DNA from 4 places in the Cellvibrio sp. GW822-FHT04B05 genome. Region 1 is predicted to be linked to each of the others. Evidence: predicted binding sites of a transcription regulator. Region 1 holds the regulator's gene; each other region holds the start of a gene.
What was found. The regulator PhoB, encoded in region 1, activates phosphate uptake and scavenging genes when phosphate is short. The targets are predictions, from matches to a motif close to TGTCATAAANNTGTAACA.
Positions count from the first base shown of each region.

Region 2: the regulator PhoB is predicted to act here: its motif matches at 1,626-1,643, upstream of AC1RJL_RS01915 (substrate-binding domain-containing protein).
Region 3: the regulator PhoB is predicted to act here: its motif matches at 1,627-1,644, upstream of AC1RJL_RS02325 (ABC transporter permease subunit).
Region 4: the regulator PhoB is predicted to act here: its motif matches at 1,704-1,721, upstream of olsF (bifunctional ornithine lipid synthase OlsF).

Region 1 covers NZ_JBXAMU010000003.1:60,396-63,611, forward strand. Annotated here, with positions in the region: gene phoR (phosphate regulon sensor histidine kinase PhoR) at 180-1,463, opposite strand; gene phoB (phosphate regulon transcriptional regulator PhoB) at 1,506-2,204, opposite strand; gene ubiA (4-hydroxybenzoate octaprenyltransferase) at 2,393-3,216, opposite strand, start outside.
Region 2 covers NZ_JBXAMU010000001.1:486,630-489,845, reverse strand. Annotated here, with positions in the region: gene AC1RJL_RS01915 (substrate-binding domain-containing protein) at 1-1,535, opposite strand, end outside; gene AC1RJL_RS01910 (IclR family transcriptional regulator) at 1,824-2,630, opposite strand; gene AC1RJL_RS01905 (LysR family transcriptional regulator) at 2,941-3,216, shown strand, end outside.
Region 3 covers NZ_JBXAMU010000001.1:573,304-576,519, reverse strand. Annotated here, with positions in the region: gene AC1RJL_RS02325 (ABC transporter permease subunit) at 1-1,545, opposite strand, end outside; gene AC1RJL_RS02320 (PstS family phosphate ABC transporter substrate-binding protein) at 1,711-2,682, opposite strand; gene AC1RJL_RS02315 (ClpXP protease specificity-enhancing factor) at 2,852-3,216, opposite strand, start outside.
Region 4 covers NZ_JBXAMU010000002.1:985,740-988,955, reverse strand. Annotated here, with positions in the region: gene olsF (bifunctional ornithine lipid synthase OlsF) at 1-1,633, opposite strand, end outside; gene AC1RJL_RS09740 (hypothetical protein) at 1,945-3,087, opposite strand.

The DNA.
Region 1 (3,216 bases):
TCTAAAATGACAACGTTGTTTTTACGAGTCCGACTTTCAGTTTGGAGGGTAATAGTTTGAGAAGCAGGTTTGATTTTCGGAAATTTTTCAGTAGAAAACGAAATAAAAAGTTCGACTATTATTTTGATGGCAAAAAAATGTGATATTCGTCACGAATCGTGCCGGCTACACGACTCACTTTAATGAGGTAACTGGAACACGCAAATAAAAGTGCTGCCTTTACCGATTTCGCTGGTAATTTTTAATTCGGCGTCGTGACGCATCAGCACGTGTTTCACAATTGCCAGACCTAAACCGGTTCCACCGGTGCCACTATTACGGCTGGCATCGACCCGATAAAAGCGCTCGGTCAAACGGGGAAGATGTTGCGCTTCAATGCCGGGGCCATTATCGCTGACGGCGACATAGAAGTGTTTTTGATCCTGCCAGAGGCGCACTTTTACCACGCCATTATCGGGTGTGTATTTGATGGCGTTAGTGACCAGGTTGGAAAAGGCGCTGTGCAACTCCTTCTCGTTACCATAGAACAACAAAGGTTTGATGGTGTTATCGCAGGTCAGCGTCAATTCCTGCGCTTTGTCTTTGCTCAGGACTTCTGCCTCGCTTTTCACCACGGTAAGTAGTTGGTCGATGTTGATCGTTTTGTGGTTGTGACCCGCTTCAGTAGTTTCGAGTTTGGAGAGCACCAGCAAATCGTTAATTAACAGCGACATGCGCTTTGCCTGTTGCTGCATCTGTTGCAAGGGTTTGTTCCAGCTCGGCGTTGTATTGTTGTCGGCGAGGGTTTCCACATAGCCGTTGATCACCGTCAATGGGGTGCGCAATTCGTGGGAGACGTTGGCAACGAAATCCTGGCGCATCTTTTCCAGATTGTGCAGTTGGGTTACATCGCGCACGACGATCAAACGCTCATGCTTGCCAAAAGTAGTGATCTGGAATTGCAGGTGTTTGGAGGGAAAGCGCGGCGAGGGCAGTTCCAGTGGCTCCTCGTAATTGCCTTCCTCAAAATAACTGACGAATTTGGGGTGACGGATAAAGTTGATTACCGACTGCCCCTGGTCTTTGGTATTGAGGGCAAGCATGCGGTGTGCCGCGGGGTTCCAGAAATCCAGGTGGCCGCGCGCATCAAGAATCACCAGTCCATCTTTTAACGCAGAACTGATTTCCTGGATACGCTTGATGACCGCCTGCAAGTTTTCTTTTTCGGCGCGCTGGTTGCGTTGTAGATGGTAGATATTGTCGAAAATCTGACCCCAGATACCGCTGGCTTCCGGCGGATGGTCGGTCTCCCGTCGCAATAACCATCGGTTGAGACGACGCATTTGCCACAGCATCCAGACGATATAGGCTGTACAGCCCAGTAGCATCCACAGTGAGTAATGGTCGCTGAAAAAACCAATCACGCTGCAGATCACAAGAATAATCAGGATGCGCTGAAGTTCAGTGCTGAAACCTTTTAACAACGGAGGAGCCTCGCAGTTTTAAACCCGTCGGGTTGGCCAGTATCAGGCTTCAATACGGGTGGAAAAACGATAGCCGGTGCCGCGTACGGTTTGGATCAGGTCTTCATGGCCATCAACCGTAAGGGCTTTGCGCAGGCGGCGGATATGGACATCGACCGTGCGTTCTTCCACATACACGTTGCCGCCCCACACGTGGTCGAGCAACTGGCTGCGAGTATAGGCTCTTTCCTGGTGAGTGAGAAAAAACTCCAGCAGGCGATATTCAGTCGGCCCCATGTCTACCGATTGGTTGTTGATAGTCACTCGGTGGCTGGCGGGGTCGAGACACAGGCCCTGAACCTGGATAGGTGCGGAGTTGATTTGCGGATCGGCGCGGCGCAATACGGCTTTCAAGCGTGCGACCAATTCGCGGGGAGAAAAAGGTTTGGTGATGTAATCATCGGCGCCGACTTCCAGCCCCTGGATCTTGTTGTCCTCTTCACCTTTGGCGGTGAGCATGATGATCGGGGTTCCGGCGGTAACTTCATCGCGCTTCAAGCGACGCGCCAATTCGATACCGCTGGTGCCGGGCATCATCCAGTCGAGCAGGATCAGGTCAGGCTTTTCATCGATAATGATGCTGTGCGCATCCTGGGCATTGCTCGCTTCCATGACCTGATATTCAGCCATCTCCAGCGCCACACGCAGCATATCGCGGATTGCGGATTCATCATCGACGATAAGGATTTTGCGACCAGTCATATAAGTTCTGCCTGAAAAAACCACGTGGTGCTTCACAGGTTTGTGAAGCTATTGTTGCAGCTTATTAAATAAGTTCAGTGTTACACATTTATGACAGGGTAAAAATTTAGCGCCTGAGTGGATGTGGGCGATTGCTAAAGAATCCGGCCATTGGGCAGCGCTATGGGTAACAGCGCCGTTCCAACTGCTTAGCGTAGGGCAAAATCCACGGCGATACCGGCAAATATCGCCACACCCACCCAGTTGTTATTGAGGAAGGCTTTGAAGCAGGCTTCGCGTACGCGGAAGCGGATCAGCCATTGCTGGTAGACGAACAAGCCCGCCGCGACAGCAAGCCCAAAGTAGAAAGCAACCCCCAGTTCAAAGCGTTTTCCGACCAGGAACAGGGTGTACAGGGCCAGGAATTGCAGGATGCCAGTGATGGCACGGTCCTGTTCGCCAAATAAAATTGCGGTGGATTTCACTCCGATCTTCAAATCGTCATCCCGGTCAACCATCGCATAAAAAGTGTCGTAAGCCACCGTCCACAACACCACCGCGAGATAAATCAACCACATATGCTGGTTCAACCCGCCCGCCTCGGCGGCATAAGCCATGGGTATACCCCAGGCAAAGGCGGCGCCCAGCACCACTTGCGGCAGATGGGTATGGCGTTTCATAAAGGGATAGCAGAGCGCAAGCAGCAGCCCGCCGACCGACAATTTAATGGTGAGCGGATCGGTAAACAGCACCAGCGTAAAGGCAATCAGGCAGAGTGCAACAAATAAGCCTATGGCTTCGCGGCCCGAGACAGCGCCAGTCGCGAGCGGGCGATTCTTGGTGCGCAGAACCTTGCCGTCGATCTTGCGGTCGGCAAAGTCATTGATCACGCAGCCGGCCGCGCGCATCACTATCACACCCAATACAAAAATCACCAGGTTCTTGGTGCCGGGCACACCTTTCGCGGCAATCCACAGCGCCCAGAGCGTTGGCCAGAGCAACAGGAGCGTGCCTATGGGGCGATCCATGCGCG
Region 2 (3,216 bases), on a different contig from region 1:
CTATCGGAGAAACCAAATAACTGCACACGTTTGGGTGAATTGGTTTCTACATACTTCACCAATCGCTCAAGATCGCTGATACTTTTGGTGTCCAACTCATCGCTACCATCTTTAAAACGAAAGTTAATCGACAAGCGTTGCGAGCGGACAGTCAAGCTGCGCATATCTTCCGGGTAAAAATTATTGTTGAATGGCTGCCCGGTTTTAATATTTTGCGATACCAGGCCAATATCTTCGACGATACTTTGACCGCGCTCTGTTTCACTGAAATTGACGAACTCTTCTGCATCACCATTAATATTTTTCTGCGGCAAATAGAAGAATAAACGCCGTGCGAGCGGATAGTCTTCTGTGCTCACGGTAAAATGCGTAGGCAAAATAGCTTTGGAATCGTTGGTGTTGGAGATCGCCACTAATTTTGCGCGCCGCACATAAGGCAAGCCGATAAAACCTACAGCGCCCTCATCTTTTGCCACTGTATCGGAAAGCTCGGTACTGGATTCAAAGCGCTTGGCATTAGCTGCAAGCGATACTTTGGCAGGGTCCAACACCATGCTTTTAAACGAATCCCAGGTACCGGAATTTTCATCGCGGGCATACAAGGTGATCGGTAAATTCTTACCACCAAGTTGCGACCAGTTATTCACCTCACCGGAGAATATTTTTACCAATTGTGGAATCGATAAATTGGTCAGCGGATTATTCGTATTGATGATAATTGCCAATCCATCCAAACCGATAATGTGTTCACTACCAGCCTCGCTCAGATCACCACTGGATTCCAGCAGCAGCTCGCGCTCCTGCTCTTTCACCTTACGTGACGACATGCCCAATTCTGCTCTTCCCTGATGCAAATCAGTAAATGCAGTACTTGAACCGTGTGCGTGGATCTCAACAAATTCGATGCGTCCATTCAGCTCGGCACTCACTGTTTTCTCTACCGGATTTTTACCCTGTTCAGTTTTAATATTGGCCGCCCCACGCGCCATAAAATAGGATTCAACCAACCGCGGCGCTAATTTTTCGCCCAGGGTATTGGAACCGTGGACACGGAATAACGGCTTGCTCGCACGCGTGACCGGGCTGCCGGGAATATACGCTGGTTGCTGTACCGCTGATTTAATCTGTGCACCGGTCACTGCCTCAAGCACAAACACTTCACCCGCATTCAAGGGCAAAAATGAACGCAGCAGATAGCCACAAAGCACCAATAATAATGAACAGGAGATTGCTGAAATTACATTTAACCGAATACCCGCACGACTTTTTTTCTTTGGCTTAAATTCATCGCCCGTATGAGTCGCCGTGACGATATTATCTTCCATCTGACGCACATCCCATACCAACTGGGTGAGCTCTTCATTATTTACACTCAGGGCTTTTTCCAATAACTCCGCGCGGTATTCTTCATCCTTTAAAACCATATTTAACGGAATGTGCATTTTTAAATGGGCTTCGCACAAGCGTTTTAAATTCCATAATTTATCAACCAACGCCACGTTGTAATGCATATGTTTATGGGATTTGGGGGACATAAAGGCTCTCTGCTAAACGCTAAAACCGAATTGGTGGATCGCTGATTTGCTACCCACCAATCAATGAAGGCAAGGACTATATGACGGCTTTGTGACAGCAGAATGACACACAGTGAAGGATGCTATGCGAGAGGGAGAATGGAAAAAGGCAGAAAAAAATCGGCGCCCGCAGGCGCCGATGATGCAGTTATTTCATCAGCTTTTTCAAATGGGATCTGATGCGGTAGCCATCAATGCATAACCTTTTCATTATTTTTGGTTGAGGGTAAACGCTTTGAGAAAAAACCGTCAGTCGATCAACCCACGGGAGATTTTGTCCGCCGCTTGCAGCAAGCGCTCCAATACACGCTCAGTGCTGATCGCTTGGGATTTGATATGGATAAACGGAATGATCAGCACTGCTGATGCACCATGCACACCGATGATCGGTACGCAAAAATCCGTCACGCCATCAACGAAATCACTGGCGAGCTGGATGTAGCCCAGATCAACCCCTTTGCGCGCCTTGGCGAGGAAACGCTCGATGCGTTCCAGATCCACAGTTGCGGATAGCAGCGGCAGCCAACCAGCTTGTACATCAGGCGTCGCAAAACCGTAGAGCAGCGCGCCGGAGTTGGTGTCGATCAAGCGGCGGCGGTAGCCAACACGGACCGAGAACCCGAGATCCATCGGACTTTCAAGCCGTGCAACCACCACGATCTGATCACCTGAGGGCACAACCAAATGGCAGGATTGGCCCAGCTCGCGGGTCAATTCCTTCATCACCGGCAGTGCAACTTCCAGCAGGGTTTTGGCGGTGCCCTGTGAAATGCCAAGGGTGAAAAGTTTATTGGTAAGCATATAGCCATCGCGACCATCGGGCATCTGGGTGATAAAGCCGCGATATTCGAGGGCGAGCACCATACGGAACAGTTCGCTCACGGAACGCCCGAGCGCCGCGGCCATTTGCGAAGTGGTCATGGGGGATGAGTTGCGCGCGAGCAGTTCAAGAATATCCAGCCCTTTTTCTAACGCAGGGGCACGGTATTTACGTTCTGCGTCGTCGCCGGTTTCCAGCAGGGCATTGTCGAGTTCTTTCGTCATAATAGAAGTCATAGTGTCTTTTCTCGTTATTAGTGATCGCCATTCCATTGTCGATTTATATAGCCTTGCAGATGTAGCGGTACATCCCTGGGGCTAAACTTTATCCAAGTCACGGCCGGATTCTACGCATACAAATCTGCGCAAGGCGTTCCACTTTACGTAATTCGATAAAAACGTAAACTTGTACCTATAAAAATGTTTTCATTTTTGGTCACCCCGCATTCACTAAATGCATGATCAATAAGATTAAGCCAGTTTTTATCGGTAACAAGCTGCTTGTTTGGCGCCACGCTAATGACAGGCCAATCGCTGCCCCACATCAGTGGAAGTAGTACATACTGACAACCTCGATTCGCCGGGTTTGAATGTGATGCGCGACATAAAAAATATCGATCTGAATTTATTGAAAGCACTGGATGCCCTGCTGGATGAACGCAGTGTCACGCGCGCCGCAGAGCGGCTGTCGCTCACGCAACCGGCGATGAGCGGCATGCTGACGCGTTTGCGTGAAAGTTTTAACGATCCGCTGTTTGTACGTTCACAACGCGGCGTTGTTCCCACCCAGCGCGCACTGGAACTGGCGACACCAGTCAAGCAA
Region 3 (3,216 bases), on a different contig from region 1:
CCCGAGAATTACCGTGGGCAATGCCGCCATAATTTCAATCGCGGGCTTTACTACGCCGCGCAATTTCGGCGTCATAAAATACGCGGTATAAATTGCCCCCATGACGCCCAGCGGCACAGCAAACAGAATCGCAAAAAACGCTGCTTTCAATGTACCCAGCGAAAGTGGAACAAAACTCATTTTGGCTTCGAAGTTATCGCTACCGGAAGACGCTTGCCAAATATATTCCGGCGCTTCGCGGCCCTCGTACCAAACTTTTTCCCATAGCGAGCTGAAAGATACTTCCGGATGTTTATTCCACACATCGGCAACTGCTACTTTTTTATCAGCATCAATTAACAGTGCGCGATTGTTGATGGGAGAAATGGCAATGTTGCGGATCGGTTGTTTGCCCATCGATTTGATCAGCAGCGTACGCTCGGAGGTACCGAAATAAATGCCAATGTTGCCTTTATCATCACCAACCCAAAAACCGCGACGGGAGAATTCCGGTGCGACGGTGGTAATAGCGCCAGGCAGGGAATCGAAGTCACGCACAAATTCAACATGGTATTCATTGCTTGCATCGCGCACTAAAAACCATTGGCTAACCGCACCCTTATCGGTGCCGACTACCAGTGAGCCGGTGCCCACTAAAAATTGCAGCGTCGTAATTTTTCCTCCGCTGACTGTGACTGCTTCTTTGCGCTCTGCGGCAGCAGGATTGATAATTTTGTATAACAGGATCTGTGATGTATCAGTCGCAATCACCAGGTGCTGTGCAGTTTCATCAATTTGCATTGCGATCGCATTTGTGCCGGCGGGCAAAGGTGGCAGGGTAAATACTTCCTGCGTGAGGCTGGATTCGCCAGTAATCATGTTGGTACTACTGCTAAATACGCCGAGTACCAACCGGTTGTCCGCGGTCACTGTACCAATCAGAATACCGCCGGATGTCTCCTGAATTGCCAACACTTTCAGCGCTGCACCCTGTTCATCCAAACGGATAGGTGCTTCGCCCAATGGGTTTAACAAACCTGGAGTGATCAAACGTTTGTCTTGCGGGTAACTGAGTGAGTAGTTGGTTTTGATCACCGCCACTTCACCATTGCTGTAACCGTAAGCAATCAAACCATGATCGGCAGTACTGGTCGCCACACTGGCAAACTCGGCGTCCTCACTTTTTGGCAACCGGGCTTCAAGGATGGTTCTGCCATCGTTAACGTTAAAGAAATTCACCGCACCACTGCGCTTGAAGCTACCGCCAATTTCCTCGTAGCGTTCGAGCGTTAAAAATTCGGTATTGTCATTGGCTATCTGATGTAACTCGGCTTGATCATAGGTCTTGACCACTTCGACTGATGCACCGCGAAACAGTGGCGCCACCTCAGAGAATAAGTAAAAGAAAATCAAACCCAGAGAGAATACAACTGCCATACCCGCCGTCATAACACCGTAGCGAGAGATGGAGTCTTTGAGTTTACGAATACGACGCAAGCGGCTGCGTTGTTCGGAGGTCGGCATCAAACTGGTCGTTTGTCTTACCGATACAGTGGGTTCTGACATGGTCTACTCACTCGATTAAACTGCTGGCACGGAAATGCTAGCAAGCCATGATGACACTTTTGTTACAAAGCACCCTATTCCTGTCATCTAACTGTCACATTACAATGAACGCTTATAAAAAAACCGCCGAGCTAGTCGGCGGTTTTTGGTCACCACAGGGGTGAACTATTTTTGCAAGTCAGCCAACGCCTTGTTTGCCATGGTTGCTGGCAATGGAATGTAGCCATCGCGTACTACCGTTTCCTGACCGCGCTTGGACAGTACCAACTTGATGAATTCCAATTGCAATGCATCAAGTGGGCGATTCGGGTGCTTGTTGATATAAACGTAAAGCACACGCGCCAAAGGATAACTGCCATCCAATGCGTGGGACGCTTCTGCAGTAACAAAAGGCTGGCCATCTTTCTTCGACAAAGGAATCGCCTTTACGCCTGAAGTGATGTAACCAATACCTGAGTAACCGATACCGTTAATCGATTCAGAAACACCTTGCACCACTGACGCTGAACCTGGTTGCTCGTTGATACCAGCTTTGAAGTCACCTTTACACAAGGCTTCATCTTTAAAGTAACCGTAGGTACCTGATACAGCGTTACGGCTATACAGAGTGAAATCGCGGTTAACCCATGTGCCAGTCAAACCCAACTCACCCCAACGGGTAATGTCTTTCGGTGCACCGCATTTGCGGGTAGCCGAGAAAATCGCATCTACTTGCTGCAGGCTCAAACCTTTAATCGGGTTGTCTTTATTTACGTATACCGCGAGAACGTCGATTGCCACCGGTACAGCAGTAGGCTTGTAACCGTGTTTTGCTTCAAACGCCTGGATCTCTTCCGCTTTCATCGCACGGCTCATTGGGCCGAAGTTAGCAGTGCCTTCAGTCAACGCCGGTGGCGCAGTTGACGAACCGGCACCTTGAATTTGGATATTGACGTTAGGGTAAGATTTTTTGAAATCTTCAGCCCATAAGGTCATCAGGTTGTTCAGGGTATCTGAACCGATTGAGTTTACGTTTCCTGAAACGCCGGTAGCTACTTTGTAATCAGGTAATTTAGGATCAACAGCGGCGTGCAGCGCAGCGGCGCAAACCATAGAACCGGCGATTGCCAGTCCTTTGATAATTTTCATAGCGTTCATAGAGCGCTCCGTTAGTCATCGTGAGTAAAGAATTCTTGTCTGGTGTATGGCGAGGCGTCTTTCCTCTCCACTGATGATTACTTTACCCATCGAATATGACAGTTATATGACCAACAGACATTGCTGTCACAAATGTGTCTCACAAACGTCACAAACTGAAAAGCAAACGTCATTTGACGACGCGCAATCCCGGCCGCTTCGCTGCAGCGGCATCACTGGATGCTTTATTGATAGGAGTTGGTGTAACAGGCGATGTTGGAGGTACGGGCGGCTGTGGGTTTTGCTCCGCCTCGAACATCATTCCCTGGCCGTTTTCACGCGCGTAGATTCCAAGGATCGCACCACAGGGAACATAGAGATTATTAACCACACCACTGAAGCGCGCGTTAAACGACACGGCAGTATTGTCCATAAAAAAATCTTTAATCGCAGAAGGGGAAATATTCAGGATGATCTGGCCATCCTTATTCACATGCTGCTGCGGCACCTGAGTGCCTGGCACATGGGCGTCCACCAAAATATGGGGGGTGCAAT
Region 4 (3,216 bases), on a different contig from region 1:
ACAGCCCTGCATATTGTTTGAATAGAACCGGAATTTTGCAATCGTGTTTTTTAAACTCTTCCTGTAATAGATCAAAACCTTGATCGCTATCGAGCCTGGCAAACCGGTGTTGCAGTTCGATCAATACATCTTCATCAATTTCATACGGATGTTTTCCATCTGCAAAAGTGCCTTCGCTATCGCTGCTATTTTTTAATTCACTATGGCCTTTTAAAAAATAACGCTCGTAATAAAACACCAATAAATCGCGCAGTGGTTTTGGATACTGCGCACTCATGCTCACGGGTCCAAATACATAGCGTACTTGCGGGTGGTGCTGCAAATAAGCGCCCAGACCTTGCCATAAATAATCGAGGCTGGCTTTGCCCCAATAATCAGGATGCACAAAACTGCGACCTAATTCCAATCCCTGCTCCAAATAGGGTGTGAGCGAGGAATGGAAATCAAACAGCTCGGCGGTGTAGAGCGAACCTGCGCCTTTTTTCTTCATCAGTTTGTGTGCTTCACCCAAGCGATAAGCGCCGGCGATGCACAGTTTTTCTTCATCCCACAAGACTAAATGGCGATAGTAATGATCGTATTTGTCCAGATCGCGGCGGCTGCCGGTACCCTCACCAACTAACCGGAATGTCTGTTCGCGCAAGCGGCCAACTTCGCGCAGCACAACGGGATGCTGGTTGTAATCGCATAAATAGATAATGTGGTTATCGCGGGTATTGCCGATAACTTGTGCAGTTTTAAATTCTTTTTTAAGTGCGGAGCGATCTTCCGGGTGAGCAATGGTTTTTTCCGTTACAAAAACCGGCGGACTATTTTTTTTGGATGAAAGTCCCTTACCGATTTTGTACACATGTTTTTTAAGGCGCTTGATCAGTGCCTTGTCGGCAAGCTGATCCGATTCCAGCGCATGCTGTGGAATAAGTTCACCCACGCGAAATTTAATTTCTGCCGAGCGCTTGTTAAACATTTCATGGGCGAGCAGGGCAGTGGCAAGCGGTTTGAAAATCATTGAGGCGCTGTAGAACAGCATGGAATTTTTGGCTGAGATAAATATCGGTAACAGCGGCGCATTGGTTTTGCGCGCAAAGTGCAAAAACCCCGCTTGCCATTTACCATCTTTAATACCGGTAGGGCTAGCGCGGGAAACTTCGCCGGCTGGAAAAATAATCACCGCTTCATCGTTATTAAGCGCTTGCAGGATATTTTTGTAACTTTGTTTGTAAGCAGCGCGCGTCATGTTGTCGAGCGGCAGCAGCAAATCATGCAGTGGTTCAAAAGCCATCAGCATATCGTTGGCGATGATTTTGACATCCTTGCGAACTTCGCTTACCAAACGCACCAAGGCCAAGCCATCGAGTGAACCGATTGGATGGTTGGCAATAATAATTACCCGGCCCTGCGCCGGAATATTGTTACGCTCACGTTGGGAGATGCTGTAGCTGAAATTAAAATATTCAAAAATGCGATCGATAAAATCGATACCGCGATTGCCTTCGTGCTCGTGCAAAAATGCATTGATTTCCCGCTCGTGGGTAAGCCTGCGCAACAGGCTCAAGGTGGAGTTGCGGACAATGGGCGATTGTTGGGTAAAGCCCGGGAATTTATTAGTGAGGGATTCTTCGATATTGAGCATGGTAGTCATAACCTTGCGATGGGCGATAGCGCAAGGTTATGACTGTGGGATGACGGTTATGTGATGGATTGGTTGCAGATATGTGACAGCGTAAACCACTTGCTGCGAAAATTTTGCCGGTGGATTGCGGTGTCCTGTGCGAGACCGTCTGCTGCATGGATGCAGCAGTCGAGCCTACAAGGGTGAAGTTGTGCGCTTTCATCGCAGGCGATGTGTGCAACGAAACGCCAGTAATTTATTGCTGGCCGGTCCCGCTTGGGGGTATTTACGGCGTGTCTCCCATAGAGCACCGCAATCCTCTATAAGAATAATTAAGAAACTGTCGCCCCAACCAATTGCTCTTCCTGCTTTGCTAACAATGAAGCATAAGGCGCTTTTAATCCCACTAATTTTCCGCTGTCACTAACGATATCCAGATGTTCCTGTAAATCGTTGTCAATCAAACGCTGGCTAATCAGGATCTCGCCCTTATCCGGTTTTAAATGATTGTTGTGTTGCACCACAAAATCTTTCAGCAGCGATTTATTGGAACTTACCGGTGCCGATAATTCATGTACCGCTGCTGCCAAATGCAAACGCGGGCTCGGGCTTTTGGCGGTGAGGCTATTTAATAATTGCGCTGCACACACTGCGCGGAAACTGCATTCGTAAAATGCTTCGCCGGTGAAATCGATAATCAGGGTTTCACCGGATAACATCTGGCGCTGGCCGCTGTATAAATTTAATACGCCCTGCAATTGTTTTTCAAACCGGCGCAATACGATGGCAAAACTTTCGCTGTTTAATTGCTGGTACAGCTTGCCCATGTTGACAATATCAAGGCTCAAACGCACCGATACCTCTTTCGGTAGTTCAGGCTCAGGTTCGGGGATATCATTGATTGTCGGCATTTTTTCTACCACGGCAGTGACTATCTCACTGGTGCTGGGTAATTTATCTTTTAGCTGTGCCCACCATTGGCGTTGGATCGACCACCAAATCACCAGCAGCGAGAAAAACACCGCTGCCATCCACAGCATAAAAAAGCAGTAATCGCGCTCGTTGTGTCGCGGCACATCCAGCGTAACTTCCAGATAACCCGCGACATTATTGTGTAACGCGATAGGTGCCGAGAACTCATAGCGTCTGCCCTGAATTTCCTGATTGGGTTTAAAGCCGCTCTGCACCAGCAATTTATTTTCCACCGAGTGGATCGTCGCACCAATTACGTTGGGATATTGGCCGACTTCCAGCAAGATCGCCTGCAAGCTGACCAAATCTTGTTGCAACGTTGCGTTCACCGCTTGTCGCGCAGCGCTATTGGCCAGTACCTGACCATAGTGGCTGATCTGTTCGCGCTGGTTTTGCTCGCTGTTGTAGATATATGCCCAAGCCCCAAAGGCGCCGAGCACAATCAGGAGCAAGCTGCAGAGGCTGAGCTGCGGGTAAGTTTTGTAGGTTTTGATTAATGCCATCTTGTTGTTAAGTCCGTGCTCAATCTTATTGCGTTCATGGTTTAACCCCAGTTCCTGCCGGAGTCAGTGATTTGGACAGATCGCGACAACCCGAACAGTTAAACACCATAGGTCGCGCGAGTGTCGTGT